Regions from separate parts of the Kitasatospora sp. NPDC032757 genome, predicted to be linked through region 3. Evidence: riboswitches for the same ligand, from Rfam matches in the RefSeq annotation. Region 3 holds a riboswitch; each other region holds the start of a gene.

Region 1 (5,968 bases), on a different contig from region 3:
CTCGAGCCGCCGGAAAAGCCGCAGGCCCGGCCTCCCACGAGGGGAGGCCGGGCCTGTCGGGGCCGATGCGGATCAGACGCGCACGATGGCGGAGATCGGCAGCATGGTGGCGGTCTCGTACCGGACCACCGCGCCGGGCTTCGGCGCGTGGATGACCTGCCCGCCGCCCACGTACAGGGCGACGTGGCTGGCGTCGGCACGGTAGATGATCAGGTCGCCGGGCTGGGCGTTGGCGATGTTGGTGCCGACGTTGGTCCCGTAACCGGCCTGCTGCTGCGAGGTACGCGGCAGCGAGACGCCCGCCTGCGCATAGGCCCAGCCGGTGAGGCCGGAGCAGTCGAAGGAGCTCGGGCCGGTGGCGCCGTAGACGTACGGCGAACCGAGCTTGCTCTCGGCGGCGGCGATCGCGGCGGCGGCGCGCGAGCCGTTGGCGGCCGGCGCGGCGGGCTTGGCGGCGGCCGGCGCCGAGGACGACGCACCGAGGTCGGTGCGGCTGTTGTCGCGGGAGGCGCGGTCGGCGTCGGCCTTGGCCTTCGCCTCGGCCTTGGCGGCGTCCGCCTTGGCCTTCGCCTCGGCGGCGGCCTTCTCCTCGGCCGCGCGCAGCGCCTGGCGCTCCTGCTCGGTCAGCGTGTTGAGCAGGTCCTGGGCCTTGGCCAGCTTGCCCTGGACCTCCTCCTTGGAGGCCTTCAGCTGCTGGGTGGTGGTCTCAAGCTCGCCGAGCTTGGCCTGGGCCTCGTTGCGGTCCTGGTCGAGCTTGCGCTGCTGCTCCTGGAGGTCCTTCAACGCACCGGACTGGGTGCTGCTGGCCTGGGTCAGCGCACCGGCCTGGTTCAGGAAGTTGTCCGGGCTGGACGAGAGCATCAGCTGGACGGTCGACGATATGCCGCCGTTGCGGTACTGCTCGCCGGCGATCTCGGCGAGGCCGCCCTGGGCCTCGGTCACCGAGGCCTGCTGACGGGCCACCTGGTCCTGGAGCTCGCCGACCTGCTTCTGCAGCTCCTGCTGCTTGGCCTGGGCACCGTTGTACTTCTCGGTCGCCTGCTCGGCCTGCTCGTTGAGCTGGTCGACCTGCTCCTTGACCTGGTCCTTGGTCGGCGTCGGGTCGGCGTGGGCGCCGGACTGCGCAGAGAGGGCGACGGCAGCGGCGGCGACACCGGTCAGGATCGAGACCCGGGCGCGGCCGGCAGGCTTGGGACGACGATGGGACGCCACGAAGGCGGACTCCTTCTTCCAACGCCCGCCTACCGGGTGAGCTGACGGGTTCGGGCCGGAAGCGTGCCCTACGACGCCTCACCGGCCGTTCCAGCGGCCGACCTGGCGCCGATTCACCCCGGAGGAACATGGTTCCCCGGCTCCGCTCCACAGCGCCCCCGACTGCTGGGCTCCCCGTCGGACCGGTCTGCGACCCGTCCCGCTGCTTCACGAACTCGGCGGTAAACCCCCGCCGCCACCCAGGCTGGGTGATCGACTGTGCGGTGGTTCGAGGCACGACCCTAGTAACAGAACCGTGATCCGTTCAAATCCTTGTCAGAAAAAAGACGGAAGAATACCCAAGTTCATTTGTGAATATGACCCGGTGTGACCAGCGCCGTACGCGGAGCTGATCATTTCTCACATACGACCGGGAACGCCGACGCCACCCCCGCTCGGAGGTGGCGCGGATCACAGGGCCGGATCCCGACCCCTGGGCGTGTCGGTCCGTCAGACCCGGCGGATGGTGTTGATCTTCATCGCGTCGGCCTTCATCACCTTCACCACGTCACCGGTGTGCGGCGCGTGCACCACCATGCCGTTGCCGATGTACATCGCGACATGGCTGCGGTCGTCGCGGTAGATGATCAGGTCGCCCGGCTGGGCCTCGGCCAGCGAGGGCACCCGCGAGCCGACGTTGCCCTGCGCCTGCGAGGTGCGCGGCAGCGAGACGCCGGCCTTCCCGTACGCCCAGACCATCAGGCCGGAGCAGTCGAAGGTGCTCGGGCCGGTGGCGCCCCAGATGTACGGCGAGCCCTGCTTGCTCATCGCGTTGGAGACGGCCGCCCCGGCGAGACCGGAGGCCTGCGGCAGGCTGCCGAGGTCGGCACGCTCGCTACCGCGCGAGGCCCGGTCGTCCTGCTGCTGGGCGGCCTTCAGCGCGGCCCGGTCCGCCGCACTCAGCGAGTTCAGCAGGTCCTGGGCCTCCTTCAGCTTCTTGTTGACCTCGGCCTTGGACTGGTTCAGGTCCTTGGTCGTGGTGTCCAGCGAGGCGAGGATCGCGGCGGCCTCGGTCTTCTGCTGGTCCAGCCGGCGCTGCTGGTCCTGGAGGCCCTTGAGCGCGTCGGCCTGGCTGGAGCTGGCCTGCTGCACGCTGGAGGCCTTGTCCAGGTAGCCGGACGGGTCGGAGGAGAGCATCAGCTGCACGGACGGGTCGATGCCACCGGTGCGGTACTGCTCACCGGCCACCGCGGCCAGCCCGCCCTGAAGCTGGGTCATCTGGTCCTGGCCGCGTGCCACCTGGTCCTGGAGCTGGTCGGCCTGCTTGCGGAGCTGGTCGGCCCGCTCCTTGGCGCCGTTGTACTTCTCGGTCGCCTGCTCGGCCTCCTCCTGGAGCTGGTCGATCTGCGCCTTCACGTCCTCCTTCTTGGGGGACGGGGTCGGCGCCGCGTGGGCGGCGACCTGGGCGGAGAGGGCGACCGCGGTCGCCGCGGCAGCGGTGAGCACGGAGACCCGCGCGCGGCTCGGCTGCTTGGGACGGCGGTGGGAGGCCAAGTGACCGGCTCCTTCTTTTTACGGACTCACCCAATCGAGTGAGAATCCGGAAAATAGGTTTGACGCCAGACCCTAGTGAAGATCCAGGCTTTGCGCCACTCCCCCGTTGGCGTGAACTCCGCCCCGCCGCCATGACTTCACGAGATCGCCACAGCACCGCAAGCCCGGCGCTGACCAGGCGTCACCCCGTCCGGCGGGGCCCGGGACAGCCTACGGCCGGGCCAGCCGGTTCAGCAGCAGCACCGAGGCGACAGGGCGCGCACCCGCCTTGCGCACGCCCTCCGCAACCTCCCGGTCGGTGGAGACCACGACCACCGGCCGGCCCTGGGGCTCGGCCCGCACCAGGCGTCTGATCAGCTCGTCCGCCGTCTCCCCGGTCCGGCTGAACCGCACCCGGACCCCGCGCGGCGGCGCCATGATCACCGGTACGTCCAGGTCCTGGCCGTCGAACACACAGGTGACCTCCGCCTGGGTGCGCTGCGCCAGCATCGCCAGCCCGCCCAGCAGCCGGATCCGCTGCTGCTCCAGCGGCAGCGCCGGATAGCCGGTCTTGGTCACGTTGTATCCGTCCACCACCAGATGGACCTGCGGGATCGCCAGCAGCTGGTCCAGCAGCGCCGGATCGTCCTCGGCCAGCCCGCGCCGGGCCACGTCGTGCGGCGAGGCCGCGCCCGGCACCACCGCCTCCACCAGGTCGGCCGGCCGGATCTGGGAGACCGGCAGGGCCAGCTCCCGCTGGAGGCCCTGCGCCGACTGCAGCACGGTGTCCAGCAGCAACCGCAGCCGCATGTCCTCGACGCTGCGCCCCTCACGGGCCGACCGGCGGCCCTGCTCGGCGGCGTTCTCCAGCTCGGAGATCCGGTGCCGCAGCCGGCGCGCCTCGTTCTCGGCCGCGCTGCGCTCGGCTCCCGACTGCGTCTTCAGCGCCTCCAGTTCGGCGCTGAGCCGGCGGGTCTCGGCCTGGGCCCGGCGGGTGTCGCTCTCCAGCGACCGCACCTTCCGGCGCAGCGAGTCGGCCTCCTTGCGGACGTCCTCGGACTCGGTCCGCTGCCGGTCCAGATCGGAGCGCGCCGCGGACCGCACCTCGGCCAGCTCCGCCTGCAGCTTCTCCACCAGCCGGGCCGCCTCGGCGGCCGCGCCCTCGGCGCCGGCCCGCTCCGCCTCCTCGCCGGCCTCGGACACCAGCCGGCTCCAGCCCGCCGAACGCACCAGGTAGGCGGCGGCCGCGACGTCCATCGGATCGGCGGCCCCGGGCACGCTGCCGGACTCCAGCGCCTTGACCAGATCGGGCTGGCCCAGCCGCAGCCGCTCCGCTATCCGCACCCGGAAGGCCGGCTCGGACTCCAGCGCGGCGGCCAGCGCGGTGGCCGCGTACTTGGCCCGCCGGGCCGGAGTGAACTTGGCGTACTGGCGCAGCGTCTGCGGCAGCTCGCCCGGCGGCAGCCCGCCGAGCGCGTCCGCGGCGAGGCCGACCACCCGGCGGCGCACGCCCTCGGGCAGCGGCCGGTCGAGCTTCTCGGGCGCCCGCTCGGCGGCGTTCTCGGCGGCCGTCCCCGCCGCCGTCCCGTCGGCGCGGCCTGCCGCCGGCTCGTCACCGCCGGACTCCTCGGCGCCGGCCGTCCCGTCCGACACCGGGTCTCCGGCCGGGGCGGGCGCGGACGGGGCTGCCTCGGCCGCGTCCGGCGCCTGCGCGTCCACAGCGGGCTGCCGCCCCTGCGGCCCGGCGGGCTCCTTCGCTGCGTCCACCACGTCCTCGGCTCCGATCCTGTTCCAGCGGCACGGCCAACGGCGGCCGCCCTCGTCCTCACGCTCCGTGCGCTCTGTCTGTATTGTCCCGTGCGGCGGGCGGCCGTGCCCCGCACCGCCGCCCTCCGCACGGGCCGGGCATCAACCCTGCTCGGCGGCCTCGGCAGCCTCGGCGTCCTCGGCCCCGGGGCGGGCCACGAGCTCGACCTGGTCCACCGCGTTGCACCAGCGGCAGCGCACCGACTCGATGGTCTCGCTGAGCACCTCGGTCTCCTCCACCTTGGACTCGCCGGCCAGGTCGAAGTGGAGGAACTCGGTGACCCGGGCGGAACGGGTAACGTCGAAACGGGTCAGGTTGCCGCACAGGGTGCAGCGCCAACGCGTCTCGGCAGTCAGGGCGGGGACGGTCATCGGGGGTCCTCTCGGGTGGTCCCTGGGTGGGCTCAGGCGCTCCCCCCGGAGCCCCGGCATCGGCGGCGGGAGGCGGGAATGCCCGCCCCAAGCCTATTGCCTGAGGCAACCGTCCCGACCACCGGTCACAGCGATCGGGCGGCCCGGACGCGCCCCCGGGACAGGTCCGCGAACTCCCGCTCGCGGGCGACGCCAGGAGTCCGCGGACAACCCCTCGACCGGACAGGACGTAGCCCACCTGCCGTAAGCCCGGTGCCGCCCGTGCCGGGCGGAGGGATGCTTGGCCGCATGGCGATCCCGGTCCTCGACCACACCGGCGCGCGGGCCGGCCGCCCGGCAGCTCCCGTCCCGGCCGTCAGCTACGCGCTGATCGCGCTCAACACCCTGGTCTTCCTGCTCGGCCCGGCCGCCGGGCTCAACCCGCTGTACGGGCGCGGCCAGGACCGGGTCTGCGCGGAGCAGCGGTACGAGCAGCGCTGGGGCGCCGTCCCGGCCGAGCTGCTGGCCGGGCGCCCGCTGACCGCCGAACAGCTCGCCGAGGCCCCCGACCCGGTGCCCGGCTGCCCGGCCCGGCCGACCCCCGGCAAGCATCCGGCGCTCGCGGTGCTCAGCGCGCTCTTCCTGCACGCCGGCTGGCTGCACCTGCTGGGCAACCTGCTCTTCCTCTATGTCTTCGGCCCCACCGTCGAGGAACGGCTCGGCCGGGCCCGCTTCGCCCTCTTCTACCTGGCCGCCGGCTCGCTCGCCACGTACGGCTTCGCGCTGGCCGAGGCGCACTCGCCGGGCTCCACCCGGGTGCTGATCGGCGCCTCGGGGGCGATCTCGGCCGTCCTCGGCGCCTACCTGAGGCTGCATCCGCGCGCCCGCGTCACCACGCTCGTACCACTCCTGCTCTTCCTCCCGCTGCGGTTCCCGGCCTGGCTGGTGCTCGGTCTCTGGTTCGCCCTGCAGTGGTGGTCGGTGCACTCGGCCGGGCCCGGGGTGGCCTACCTCGTCCACGTCATCGGCTTCTCGGCCGGCTTCCTGTACGCCTGCACGGTGGCCACCCGCCCCCCGCGACGGTCCG
Region 2 (5,968 bases), on a different contig from region 3:
GGCCTGGCCAACCGTGAGGCGGCGGCCGGTGACCGGCGGGTCAAGATCGTCGTGATCACCGGGCAGGGCCGGGAGATCCTGGGCCTGATCCGCGCCGAGATGAGCCGCACCCACCAGGCCTTCGAGGCGATGACGGACGAGCAGCGGGTGTCGCTGCACTCGATCTGTTCCCAGGTGCTGCCGGTGCTGACCGGCCGGGCCGCCGGCGCGCAGTAGACCGGGCCTCAGCGCGGCCCGGAGTCGCGCAGCCTGGGCCGCGCGGCCCGGGGGCCCGGTGTGGGGCCGGGAATCCGGGAGTGCGAGCTCGGGGCGCTGGTGGACGGGCTGGCCTCCGGGGCGGGCGACTGGCTCCGGCCCGCCCCGGCGTGGCCGTCGATGCGGCTGCGGCCGGGCCTGGCCGTCGGGGCTGCCGGCGGGCAGGGGCGCGGGAGGCAGCCGTGCGCGCGTCGCGGCCGTCCACCCGGTCCGGCGGCGTTCCGCCTGACCTCGGCTGTTAGGCTTGCGAAGCGTGAGCGCGAAGCCCCAGATCCCCAATGTCCTGGCCTCCCGGTACGCCTCGGCGACCCTGGCCCAGCTCTGGTCCCCCGAGCACAAGGTGGTCCTCGAGCGCCACCTGTGGCTCGCCGTCCTGAAGGCCCAGCAGGACCTCGGCGTCGAGGTGCCCGCGGGCGCCGTCGCCGACTACGAGCGGGTGATCGACCAGGTCGACCTCGGCTCGATCGCCGCCCGTGAGCGGGTCACCCGCCACGACGTGAAGGCCCGGATCGAGGAGTTCAGCGAGCTCGCCGGCCACGAGCAGATCCACAAGGGCATGACCTCCCGGGATCTGACCGAGAACGTCGAGCAGCTCCAGATCCGCCAGTCGCTGGCGCACGTGCGCGACCGCACGGTCGCCGTGCTGGTGCGCCTGGGCCGGCTCTCCGCCCAGTACACCGAGCTGGTCATGGCCGGCCGCTCGCACAACGTCGCCGCGCAGGCGACCACGCTGGGCAAGCGCTTCGCGACCGTCGCCGACGAGCTGCTGGTCGCCTTCCGCCGCCTGGAGGAGCTGATCGCCCGCTACCCGCTGCGCGGGATCAAGGGCCCGGTCGGCACCGCCCAGGACATGCTGGACCTGCTCGGCGGCGACACCGACAAGCTCGCCGAGCTGGAGAGCCGGGTGGCCGGCCACCTGGGCTTCGACAACGTGCTCACCTCCGTCGGCCAGGTCTACCCGCGCTCGCTGGACTTCGAGGTGCTGACCGCGCTCGTCCAGCTCTCCGCCGCGCCGTCCAGCCTGGCCAAGACGATCCGCCTGATGGCCGGCCACGAGCTGGTCACCGAGGGGTTCAAGGAGGGCCAGGTCGGCTCCTCCGCGATGCCGCACAAGATGAACACCCGCTCCTGCGAGCGCGTCAACGGCCTGGCCGTCATCCTGCGCGGCTACGCGTCGATGACCGCCGAGCTGGGCGGCGACCAGTGGAACGAGGGCGACGTCTCCTGCTCCGTGGTCCGCCGGGTCGCGCTGCCGGACGCGTTCTTCGCCTTCGACGGTCTGCTGGAGACCTTCCTGACCGTCCTCGACGAGTTCGGTGCCTTCCCCGCCGTGATCGAGGCCGAGCTCGACCGCTACCTGCCGTTCCTGGCCACCACCAAGGTGCTGATGGGCGCGGTGCGCGCGGGCGTCGGCCGCGAGACCGGGCACGAGGTCATCAAGGAGCACGCCGTCGCCTCGGCGCTGGCGATGCGGGCCGGCGCCCGGGAGAACGAGCTGCTGGACCGGCTCGCCGCCGACGAGCGGATGCCGCTGGACCGGGCCGCGCTGGATGCGCTGCTGGCCGACCGGCTCTCCTTCACCGGCGCTGCTGGTGCACAGGTCGCCGAGGTCGTCCGCCAGGTCGAGGCCGTTGCGGCCACCTACCCGGAGGCCGCCAAGTACGCGCCCGGCGACATCCTCTGACGGTTTATCAGACGATTTCCCTGACGATTTCCCAGACGTACGAGGGCTCCGCCACCGGTCAGGTGGCGGGGCCCTCGGGCGTTTCGGGGGCCCGCGGGGCGTCCGCCCCGGCGGCGAGGTGGCCCGGGTCGAGCGGCGGGGCGTTGGTGGCGCAGGAGTAGTGGCAGTCCGGCTCGGCCACCGGGTGGTCCTCGCCGGCCAGGACGTTGCCCCGGACGGTCGTGAACGCGGTGAGCCCGCCCGTGACCAGCAGCCCGGCGCAGATCAGCATCGCCGTCCGGAAGGCGGAGTCCACGGAGGAGGGCACCTGGTAGGCGTCGCCGCTGAGCCCGGCCAGTGCGGGCAGCGCGGCGACCGCGAGCAGGCCGGCCGCGCGGGCGGCGGCGTTGTTGACGCCGCTGGCGATGCCCGCGTGCCGGACCTCCACCGCCGCCAGCACGGTCGCGGTCAGCGGTGCCACCAGCAGCACCATCCCGCAGCCCATCACGGTGACGGCCGGCAGCACGTCCGTCCAGTACGAGGCCCCCGGGCCGATCCGCAGCATCAGCATCACGCCGGCCGCGCAGATCAGCGGGCCCACGGTGAGCGGCACCCGTGGGCCGATCCGCTTGCCCAGCCGGCCGGCCCGGGCGGAGAGCGCCAGCATCAGCACGGTGATCGGCACCAGGGCCAGCCCGGAGACGAGCGGCGAGAAGCCCGAGACGATCTGCAACTGCACGACCAGCAGGAAGAACACCCCGCTGAAGGCGGCGTAGACGCAGAGGGTGACCAGGTTCACCGCGGTGAACAGCCGGGAGGAGAAGAGGCCGAGCGGCAGCATCGGCTCCGGGGTGCGGCGCTCGACCACGACGAAGGCCGCGCCCAGCAGCAGCCCGGCCGCGCCGGTCAGCCAGACCCCGGGGGTCAGCCCGTCGCCGGCCGCGGTCAGGGCGTAGGTGACGGAGCCGAGCGCCAGCGCGGCCAGCGCCGCGCCGAGCACGTCGAACCGGCCGGTCGCGCTCTCGTCCCGGCTCTCCGGCACGTGCCGGGACGCCACGGCCACGACCACCGCGGCCAGCGGAATGTTCAGCAGGAAGATCCACCGCCAGCCGGGGCCGTCCACCAGCCAGCCGCCGACGAAGGGGCCGACCGCGGCCGACACCCCGCCCAGGCCCGACCAGAGGCCGACCGCCGTCGAGCGGTCGTCCGGGTGGTAGACGGCCTGAAGCATCGCCAGCGAGCCGGGCGTGAGCAGCGCCCCGCCGATGCCCTGGACCGCGCGGGCGGCGATCAGCACCTCGATGGTGGGCGCGGCGGCGCAGGCCGCCGAGGCGACGGCGAACCAGATGACGCCGAGCAGGAAGATCCGGCGCCGGCCGTAGCGGTCCCCGAGCGCGCCGCCGAGCAGGATCAGCCCGGCCAGGGTGAGCAGATAGGCGTTCAGAGTCCACTGCAGTGCGGCGAGCGGGGCCCCGAGATCGGTGCCGATCCGGGGCAGGGCGACGTTCACGACCGTGCCGTCGAGCATCGCCATGCTGGAGCCGAGCACCGTCGCCAGTAGTACCCAGCGGCCCTGCGCGGTGCCCAGGCGCAGGGTGCCGGCCTCGGAGTTGGTCACGGCCCGATCGTCCGCCCCGGGGGGCCGACGTGACAAGGGTCACCGGGGGTGTGTCGGTGAATGGCTTTCCGTAGGTGATCGCATGCGGACGGACACCGAAATCGGCGGAGCGTCGTGGATCAGTGGCGCGCGGTGAATCGATTGTGCACGTACTGTGCAGCCGATCATTCGGAGTGTCACCGTCATCCCGACTTTTGTTGCCCGTTCAAGAGATCGACATTGCTTCACCCGATCGGATGGGCTTTAGTTCAGCGACCGCCCGGCGTTGGCCCGGGTGGCCACCGGGTGGAACGCCTAGTCCTGCCGCTGCCCGGTGGTACGAACTGAACTCTGTACGGCAGGAGCGGGGGACCCAAAGGTAAGTCGCCGGACCGGAATTCACGGTCCGGCTTGGGGTGAAGCCGCGCATGCGGCCGGGCAACTCCAGCCCGAACCCGACAGCTCACCTCGCAGGCGTCGGAGAGGAAATTCCCCATGCCCGCACAGGCTCGTCGTATCGCCCTGCCCCGCGCCGCCCGCATCGGTATCGCCACCGCCGTCACCGGCGCCGCGTTCGCCCTTCCGCTGGTGACCACGATCAGCGCCCAGGCCCACACCGCCCCGGCCGCGAAGCCCGCGCAGACCAGCACCTGGACCGGCGCCACCAGCGTCGACGCCGCTCCGGCCGCCGCTGCTCCGGCCGCCGCCGCTCCGGCTGCCGCCGAGGCCGCCAAGCCGGCCGCCGCCCCGGTCGAGGAGAGCTACAAGGTCGTCGGCGGGGACACCCTGTCGAAGATCGCCAACGCCAAGCACGTCGACGGTGGCTGGCAGGCGCTGTACGACCACAACCGCTCGGTCGTCGGCTCCAACCCGAACCTGATCTTCCCGGGCCAGAAGCTCGCGCTGGGCGCCAAGGCCGCCGCCGCTCCGGCCGCCGCCGAGGCCGCCAAGCCGGCCGCCCCCGCCAAGCCCGCCTCGCAGGACTCGGCGAAGCCGGCCGCCCACGCCGCCGCCCCGAAGCCGGTCCAGGCCGCCAAGCCCGCGCAGGCCCCGGCCGTCAAGCCCGCGCAGGCCCCGGCCGTCAAGCCGGCGCCCGCCGCCGCCAAGCCGGCCGCCCCGGCCACCACCCCGGCCCCGGCCGCGGTGGCCAGCACCTCCGGCTACGTCGCCCCCGTCGCCAACCCGAAGCTCGGCACCGCCTACGGCGTGGCCGGCTCGATGTGGGCCTCCGGCCACCACACCGGTGCCGACTTCGTCGCCTCCACCGGCACCCCGCTGCGCGCCATCGCGGCCGGCACCGTGGTGAAGGCCGGCAACGGCGGCGCCTACGGCAACGAGGTCGAGATCAAGCTCGCCGACGGCAAGTACGCCCAGTACGCGCACCTGTCCTCGATCGGCGTGAAGATCGGTCAGACCGTCACCGCCGGCCAGCAGATCGGCCTCTCCGGTGCGACCGGCAACGTGACCGGCCCGCACCTGCACTTCGAGATCCGCACCGGCTCGGAGTACGGCTCGGACATCGACCCGATCGCCTACCTGCGGGCGCACGGCGTCTCCATCTGACCTTCGGGCAGAGACCACCGCAGGGTGCGGGGCGTACGACCTCCCGGGATGGTCATGTCGGGTGACCGCTCGACCGGGTGATCGCCGCACCACCGGCGGAACAACGGGCGCGGGACACGCCCAGGCCGGCCCGGCTCGCGAAGCTACTTCGCGGGCCGGGCCGGCCGTTGTCGTTTTCCGGGGAGCTTCCTCGACCGATGCTCGACCCGGTTCACGCCGCCTCGCTCGGGTCTCGCCGCTCGGTTCTCGACCGGGTTCTCGACGCGCTTCACGCCCCGGTTCTCGGCCGGGGGGCGGTCCGGTGGCGTTCGGTGGCGGGTCCGGCTTCCGGCCCGGTGCCGGGGGCCCGGGTCGGCCCGTACGCCGGTTCGCGATGCCCGCCCGCCCGGTCAGAACCGGTGGGCGGGCAGTCCGCTGTGGGCGGCGGTCAGCAGCTGGTGCACCCGGTGGCCGAACTCGTCGGCGTCGCGGGCCGGTTCGGGGAAGACCAGGCGGACGTCGCGGTGGCCGTGCGGGTGGTCGAGGCGGAGCACCAGGCCGTACCGGTCGAGCGCGAGGGGGCGGATCTCCGGGCGGCCGGCGAGGAGTCGGGGGTCGATCAGCCGGGTGAGCACGGCGAGCGCGTCGCGGTGGTCGTCGGCGAGGTGGGTGAGCAGGCCGGCCTCGTACGGGGCGAGCGGGTCGGGCGCGGCGAGGGCGAGATTGGCGCCGGTGAGCGCACTGGTGCCGTACGGGGTGGCGAGGACGGCGTGGGCGACGTCCAGGCGGAGGTGGACGCTGATGCCGTCGTCGGCGAGGTGGGCGAGGTGGAGCCGGCCGGCGAGGGTGAGGCGGCCGCGGACCCGGTCGCGCACGGCGACCGGGGCGACATCGGTGAGGTCCAGGACGAC
Region 3 (5,968 bases):
CCTTGTAGAACTCGGAGGCGGCGACGTCCAGCGCCAGCGCGATGTCGCGGCCGGGCACGTAGCCCGCCTTCTGGATGGCCTCGGTGATGAGGTCCAGGGCCTCGCGGTTGCTGTCCAGGTTCGGCGCGAAGCCGCCCTCGTCGCCGAGGCCGGTGGAGAGGCCGCGCTCCTTCAGGACGCCCTTGAGGGTGTGGTAGACCTCGACGCCCCAGCGGACGGCCTCGGAGAAGGACTCCGCGCCGATCGGGGCGATCATGAACTCCTGGATGTCGACGTTGGAGTCCGCGTGCGAGCCGCCGTTGAGGATGTTCATCATCGGGACGGGCAGCACGTGCGCGTTCGGGCCGCCCAGGTAGCGGAACAGCGGCAGGTCGCTGGCCTCGGAGGCGGCGTGCGCGACGGCCAGCGAGACGCCCAGGATGGCGTTGGCGCCGAGCGAGGACTTGTCCGGGGTGGCGTCCAGGTCGAGCATGGCCTGGTCGATCAGGCGCTGCTCGGTGGCGTCGTAGCCGACCAGCTCCGGGCCGATCTGCTCGATGACGGCCAGGACGGCCTTCTCGACGCCCTTGCCGAAGTAGCGGTTCTTGTCACCGTCGCGCAGCTCCAGGGCCTCGAAGGCACCGGTGGAGGCACCGGACGGGACAGCGGCACGACCGGTGCTGCCGTCGTCGAGGCCGACCTCGACCTCGACCGTGGGGTTGCCACGCGAGTCGAGAATCTCACGGGCTACGACGACATCGATGGACGGCACGAGGCATCTCCTAGCGGAAGCAGGTTCGCCCGACGATGGGCGCTGTCGGGCGAACGATTGCGGAGTCGTTACGACCAGAGCCTAACCGCACGGGCTCTCGGGGCCACGCTGACCTCGGTCCCGTCTCAGCGTGTGGCCCTGCTACCCCCCGGTAGTTCACCTGGTTGCCCCACGGAAGGCAACCAGATGCGGACGAAGGGGGTCGAATCCGGCCCCCTTCGTCGAATCACCGTGAAGACGGGGCCGCTCAGCCGAGGTTGAGCACCTGGCCGGGCAGGATCAGGTTCGGGTCGGAGCCGACGGTGCCGCGGTTGCCGTCGTACAGCGACTCCCAGCCGCCGGAGACGCCCTGGGTGGCGGCGATGCCGGCCAGCGTGTCGCCGGACTGGACGGTGTAGCCGTGGCCGGCGTACTGCTGGGCGGCCGGGGCACTCGGCGCGACCAGGGCGCTCTGGGCGACCGGCGTGCTCTGGGCGGCACGGGTGTCCTGGCTCGCGGCCTGACCGGCGTACTGCTGATAGACGCTCGGGTGGCTGGTCCAGTACCAGGCGCCGTTGTTCTGGTACCAGTACACCTTCGCCTCGGCGTCCCAGCCGGCCTGGCCGGAGAAGCCCGGGGCCTGGGTCTCCTGGTGCGCGTACGGCTGGGTCTGCTGCTGGGCGTGCGACTGGGCGGCGGGCTTCTGGGCCGGCTTCTGGGCGGGCTTCGGCTGGGCCGGCTTCGGCGCGGCGGGCGCGGCATCCGTGGAGGTGTCGACCGAGGCCGGTGCACCGCCCTTGCTCAGGCCGGCCTTCTGCGAGCAGACCGGCCAGGCCCCCGGGCCCTGCGAGGCGAGCACCTTCTCGGCGACCGAGATCTGCTGGGCCTTGCTGGCCTGGTGGGCCTGCGGCGCGTACGAGGTGCCGCCGTACGCCTTCCACGTGCCGGAGGTGAACTGCAGACCGCCGTAGAAGCCGTTGCCCGTGTTGATGCTCCAGTTGCCGCCACTCTCGCACTGGGCCACGGAGTCCCAGGTCGAGGCGGGGGCAGCCGCGGCGCCGGTGGCGGTGAGGATCGGCATCGCGAGTCCGACGCCGGCCACACCTGCGACGGCGATGGCCTTCTCGGCCTGGGTACGACGACGGTGACGGCCAGTTCCAACGAACAGCATGAAGTGGTCCCTCTCCGCACGCCTGCGAGGTGAGCTGTCGGGTTCGGACCGGGAGGTGGCCCGGCCGCGTCGCACGGACTTTCTGCCCGCGCGAGCGGCTTCACCCCAAGCCGTGGAGGACGGCAACAAACCTGGTTCCCCCGCCCCTGCCCAGGGTCTGGTCGGTTTCCCGTGACACGGCGGGCAGGATTCGGCGTCCCGCGCACGAGGTCCGCAGCTGCGAACTCCACGGAGGGTAGACAGATCCTCTTACCAATCACAAGCTCATATCGCCGATATCACACAGAAATTACGGTGCGTGATCGATCGTCCACCAACGGAGGCGATATGTCCGGGTTGATGATGGTTCAACCCCCCTGTCGCGGCGTGTCGGAGACGTCTCGTCAGAGTGTCGGATCCTCAGACCGTGACGCTCACGTACCTGACGGCAGGTCCGCGGAGGGTTTGTCAGCTTGCGACGGACTTCTTCTCCGGACTGAATTCGACCGGAAGCTCACGGAGGCCACGCATGATCAGACCGCCCCGCCAGCGCAGATTCTCCGGGCTTTCGGCCAGACGCAGATCGGGCAACCGGGTGAGCAGGGTGGCCAGCGCCGCCCGGCCCTCCAGCCGGGCCAGCGGGGCCCCGATGCAGTAGTGGATGCCGTGCCCGAAGCCCAGGTGCGGGTTGTCCGTCCGGGCCAGGTCGAGGGTGTTCTCGTCGGCGAACCGCGCCGGGTCCCGGTCCGCCGCCGCGAGCACCACCAGCACCGGGTCGCCGACCGGGATCTCCACCCCGCCGATGGTCAGCGGGCTGGTCGCGAACCGCCAGGTGGCCAGCTCCACCGGCCCGTCGTAGCGCAGGAGTTCCTCGATCCCGGTCTCCAGCAGGGCGCTCTCGCCGCGGGCGACGGAGTCCTGCAACAGCGCCCGCTGCTCCGGGTTGCGCAGCAGCGCGTAGGTGCCGTTGCCGATCAGGTTGACGGTCGTCTCGAAGCCGGCGAAGAGGAGGATGAAGGCCATCGCCGCGGCCTCGTTCTCGGTGAGGTGCTCGCCGTGGTCGCTGGCCCTGATCAGACCGGAGATCAGGTCGTCGCCGAGGTCCGCCCGCTTGCGGTGGATCAGCTCCGCCAGGTACGCGCGAATCCGCTTGACCGCCCGCCCCACACCGCCGCGCTGGCCCCCTCCCTGGCCCGGCCTGGTGTGGCGCACCATCATGCCCGCCCAGTCCCGGAAGTCGTCCTGGTCCTCGGCCGGCACCCCGAGCAGGTCGCAGATCGCGTAGATGGGGAGGGGGAAGGCGAACTCGTGGATCAGGTCGGCGCTGCCGCGCTCCGCGAAACCGTCGATCAGCCGGTCGGTGAGCTGCTGCACCCGGGGCTCGAACTCGGCCACCCGGCGGGGCGTGAAGGCCTTCGACACCAGGCGCCGCAGCCGGGTGTGGTCCGGCGGGTCGATGTTCAGCAGGTGGGTCATCAGGTCGGCCTGACGTTCGCCCGGGATGCCGACCCTGCCGGTGCGGTGGGCCTGCTCGCTGTGGTGGACCGGGTTCTTGGAGAGCCGGCTGTCGGCGAGCGCCTGCCGGGCGTCCGCGTACCTGGTCACCAGCCAGGCCTCCACCCCGCTCGGCAGGGTGGTGCGGTGCACCGGCTCGTGCTCCCGCAGCCACGCGTACGCCGGGTACGGGTCGGCGGCGAAGTCCCAGGTGAAGAGCGGCGGGCGGGCGGAATCGGGCTGAACTGGCATGCCTCGACGGTATCCGGTGGGGATCGGCGCGGTTCCCTGCCGGGCCGGTCGGCCGGCGGGGCCGCCGTTCCCCTGCCGGGCCGTTCGGCCGGCGGGCCCGCAGGGAACGTGTCGGCCGTCGGGCGCGGCGGGGTCGGTTCCCGGCCCGCGCTCGGCGGGTTCGGTTCCCGGCCCGCGCTCGGCGGGTTCTCGGGCGTGGCAGGCGTGAGCCTGGTCACCTGAGGGGTAATCCCTGTTGCGGAGGGTCAGGACAAGCCTACGATCCTCCGCAAAGCAACACGTGGGCGCCGGTGCGGAGCCGCCCACCAGGGAGGAGCGCACCATGCGGGTCACCGGGGCAGTCGTGGTCATCGCCGTACTCGACGGCGGGTCGGGTGCCGACCTCGCACGCCGCTTCACCGCCGCCGGCGCCGTCGGCGTGCTCGTCGCCGACCAGCGGGAGGGCATCGCCGAGGACCTCGCCGCCGAGCTCGACCGGCCGGGCTGCCCGGTCGTCGGCGTCTGCGGCGACATCCGCCGGCCCAGCGACGTCGCCGCCCTGGTCGACACCGCCGAGAAGCACCTCGGACCGATCGACCTGTTCTGCGTCGCCGGGCCGGACGGCGAGCGGATCGTCTCCCTCGACGAGCTGCCCGACCACCTCGACCTGGAGCGGCTCGCCGAGCTGCTCGCACTGGTCGGCGAGGCCATCGGCGAGGTCGTGGTCCCGCAGCAGCGCCGGCCGGTGGAGGACGTCGCGACGGTCTGACCCGGCCGTCCCGGGGGCCGGCCCGTGGTCGGTGCGGGGCGGCCCCGAGCCGGTACGGAGGCGGCCCCGAGCGTGTGCGGGGGCCGCCTCGCCCGGTACGGTCCTCAGTCCTTCGGCTTGAGCCCCTCGGCGGCGCGGACGGCGTCCCGGTACTCGCGCGCGGCCGCCCGCAGCGCGGCGTCCACGTCCACCCCCGCGTCGTGCGCCCGCTGCGCCACGGCGAGCACCAGCCTGCCCGCCGACTCGGCGGTGAGCTCCGCCGGCAGCTCGTACGGCGCGTCCGGCACGCCCGCCACCCCGGACCGGCGCACCCGCGACACCAGCTTCGCCGCGTACGCCAGCGACGGCAGCCCGGCCGGCACACCGTCCAGCACCGACTCGCGATCCGACTTCTCGGCCGCCTTCAGCGTCTCCCAGTTCGCCTCCACCTCGGCGGCGCCCCCGGCCTCGGTGTCCCCGAACACGTGCGGGTGGCGGTACATCAGCTTCTCGACGATGTCCCCCGCCACGTCGTCGATCGAGAACGCGTCGGTGGGGTGCTCCTCGGCGATCCGCGAGTGGAAGAAGACCTGGAGCAGGACGTCGCCCAGCTCCTCGCGGAGCGTCCCGCGGTCCCCCTCCTCGATCGCCTCGACCAGCTCGAAGGCCTCCTCGACCAGGTACTTCACCAGGCTGGCGTGGGTCTGCTCGGCGTCCCAGGGGCAGCCGCCGGGCGAGCGAAGGCGGTCCATCACCGAGACCAGGTCCAGCAGGCGCGCACCCGGCAGGTCGTACGAGCCCGGCAGCACCTCGATCTCGGGCACCTCACCCGCGTGCTCCACCGCGAGGCGCGCCAGCGCGTCGGTCAGCCCGGGGTCGCCGTCCGGGCTGCCCAGCCAGACCGTCGGGCCCGCCCCGGCCGGCTGCTCCGCCGGCAGCCCGGTCAGCAGGCGCGCCAGCGCCGGCGCCGAACCGGGCGGCACGACCTCCACCTCGACCCCGGCCTGCCGCACCGCCGCCAGCTGCGGATTCCCGGCGTCCCCCGCCAGCACCCGCCCCGCCGACCGCAGCGCCTCCCAGGCCGGCCACGCCAGCAGACCGGGGGCCACCCGGTGGGTGGTGGTGAGCAGGATCAGCTTCGCGCCCGGAGAATTCGTCACACCCCGAACCTACCCGCCCCCGACCACGGCCCGCTTCCGCGCTTCCCCGGGGGCGTCCCGGCGGTCAGGCCGGGCACCGCGGCCCACGTTCCCCGGCGCCGGACCCCACCCGCGCACCAAAGGTCGGCCCGGCCGACTTCCTGTGCACAGTGCCCCTCCCCCCGCGGGCCGGCTCAGGGGGCCAGCCAGAGTGGGGTGTCGGGGAGGAGGGCGACCTGGGCCGGGTCCCAGGTGCCGTAGCGGGGGTTGACGTGCAGGTGGAGGGCGTTGGCGGCGGCGGCCAGGGCGCGGCGGACGATGGCGTCGCCCGCCGGGGTGCCGGCGTTCCGTCCGGCTGCGGCGGCGAGGCGGGTGATGCCCAGCCGGCGGCGGTAGTAGTCGTCGATCCCGCTGCCCGGTACGCCCCGGGCGGCCAGGACCCGGGCGAGCGGGCCGGCCCCGCCGTACCTGTCCTC

The links. Region 3 has a riboswitch for cyclic di-AMP ahead of ACZ5WK_RS16235 (transglycosylase family protein). Riboswitches for the same ligand answer to the same signal wherever they lie in the genome.
Region 1: it holds a riboswitch for cyclic di-AMP, as region 3 does, so the genes downstream of both, ACZ5WK_RS06685 (C40 family peptidase) here and ACZ5WK_RS16235 (transglycosylase family protein) in region 3, are expected to answer to the same signal.
Region 2: it holds a riboswitch for cyclic di-AMP, as region 3 does, so the genes downstream of both, ACZ5WK_RS29165 (M23 family metallopeptidase) here and ACZ5WK_RS16235 (transglycosylase family protein) in region 3, are expected to answer to the same signal.

Annotation. Positions count from the first base shown of each region.
Region 1 covers NZ_JBVINN010000003.1:249,299-255,266, reverse strand. Annotated here, with positions in the region: gene ACZ5WK_RS06685 (C40 family peptidase) at 73-1,212, opposite strand; cyclic di-AMP (ydaO/yuaA leader) riboswitch at 1,223-1,377, opposite strand; gene ACZ5WK_RS06680 (C40 family peptidase) at 1,702-2,745, opposite strand; gene ACZ5WK_RS06675 (NYN domain-containing protein) at 2,956-4,377, opposite strand; gene ACZ5WK_RS06670 (hypothetical protein) at 4,633-4,902, opposite strand; gene ACZ5WK_RS06665 (rhomboid family intramembrane serine protease) at 5,191-5,968, shown strand, end outside.
Region 2 covers NZ_JBVINN010000033.1:63,970-69,937, reverse strand. Annotated here, with positions in the region: gene ACZ5WK_RS29180 (MarR family winged helix-turn-helix transcriptional regulator) at 1-216, shown strand, start outside; gene purB (adenylosuccinate lyase) at 509-1,939, shown strand; gene ACZ5WK_RS29170 (MFS transporter) at 1,998-3,536, opposite strand; cyclic di-AMP (ydaO/yuaA leader) riboswitch at 3,848-4,007, shown strand; gene ACZ5WK_RS29165 (M23 family metallopeptidase) at 4,011-5,078, shown strand; gene ACZ5WK_RS29160 (DUF2470 domain-containing protein) at 5,468-5,968, opposite strand, start outside.
Region 3 covers NZ_JBVINN010000012.1:4,786-10,753, forward strand. Annotated here, with positions in the region: gene eno (phosphopyruvate hydratase) at 1-751, opposite strand, end outside; gene ACZ5WK_RS16235 (transglycosylase family protein) at 999-1,901, opposite strand; cyclic di-AMP (ydaO/yuaA leader) riboswitch at 1,907-2,074, opposite strand; gene ACZ5WK_RS16240 (cytochrome P450 family protein) at 2,349-3,626, opposite strand; gene ACZ5WK_RS16245 (SDR family NAD(P)-dependent oxidoreductase) at 3,949-4,374, shown strand; gene ACZ5WK_RS16250 (nucleoside triphosphate pyrophosphohydrolase) at 4,479-5,513, opposite strand; gene ACZ5WK_RS16255 (SurA N-terminal domain-containing protein) at 5,687-5,968, opposite strand, start outside.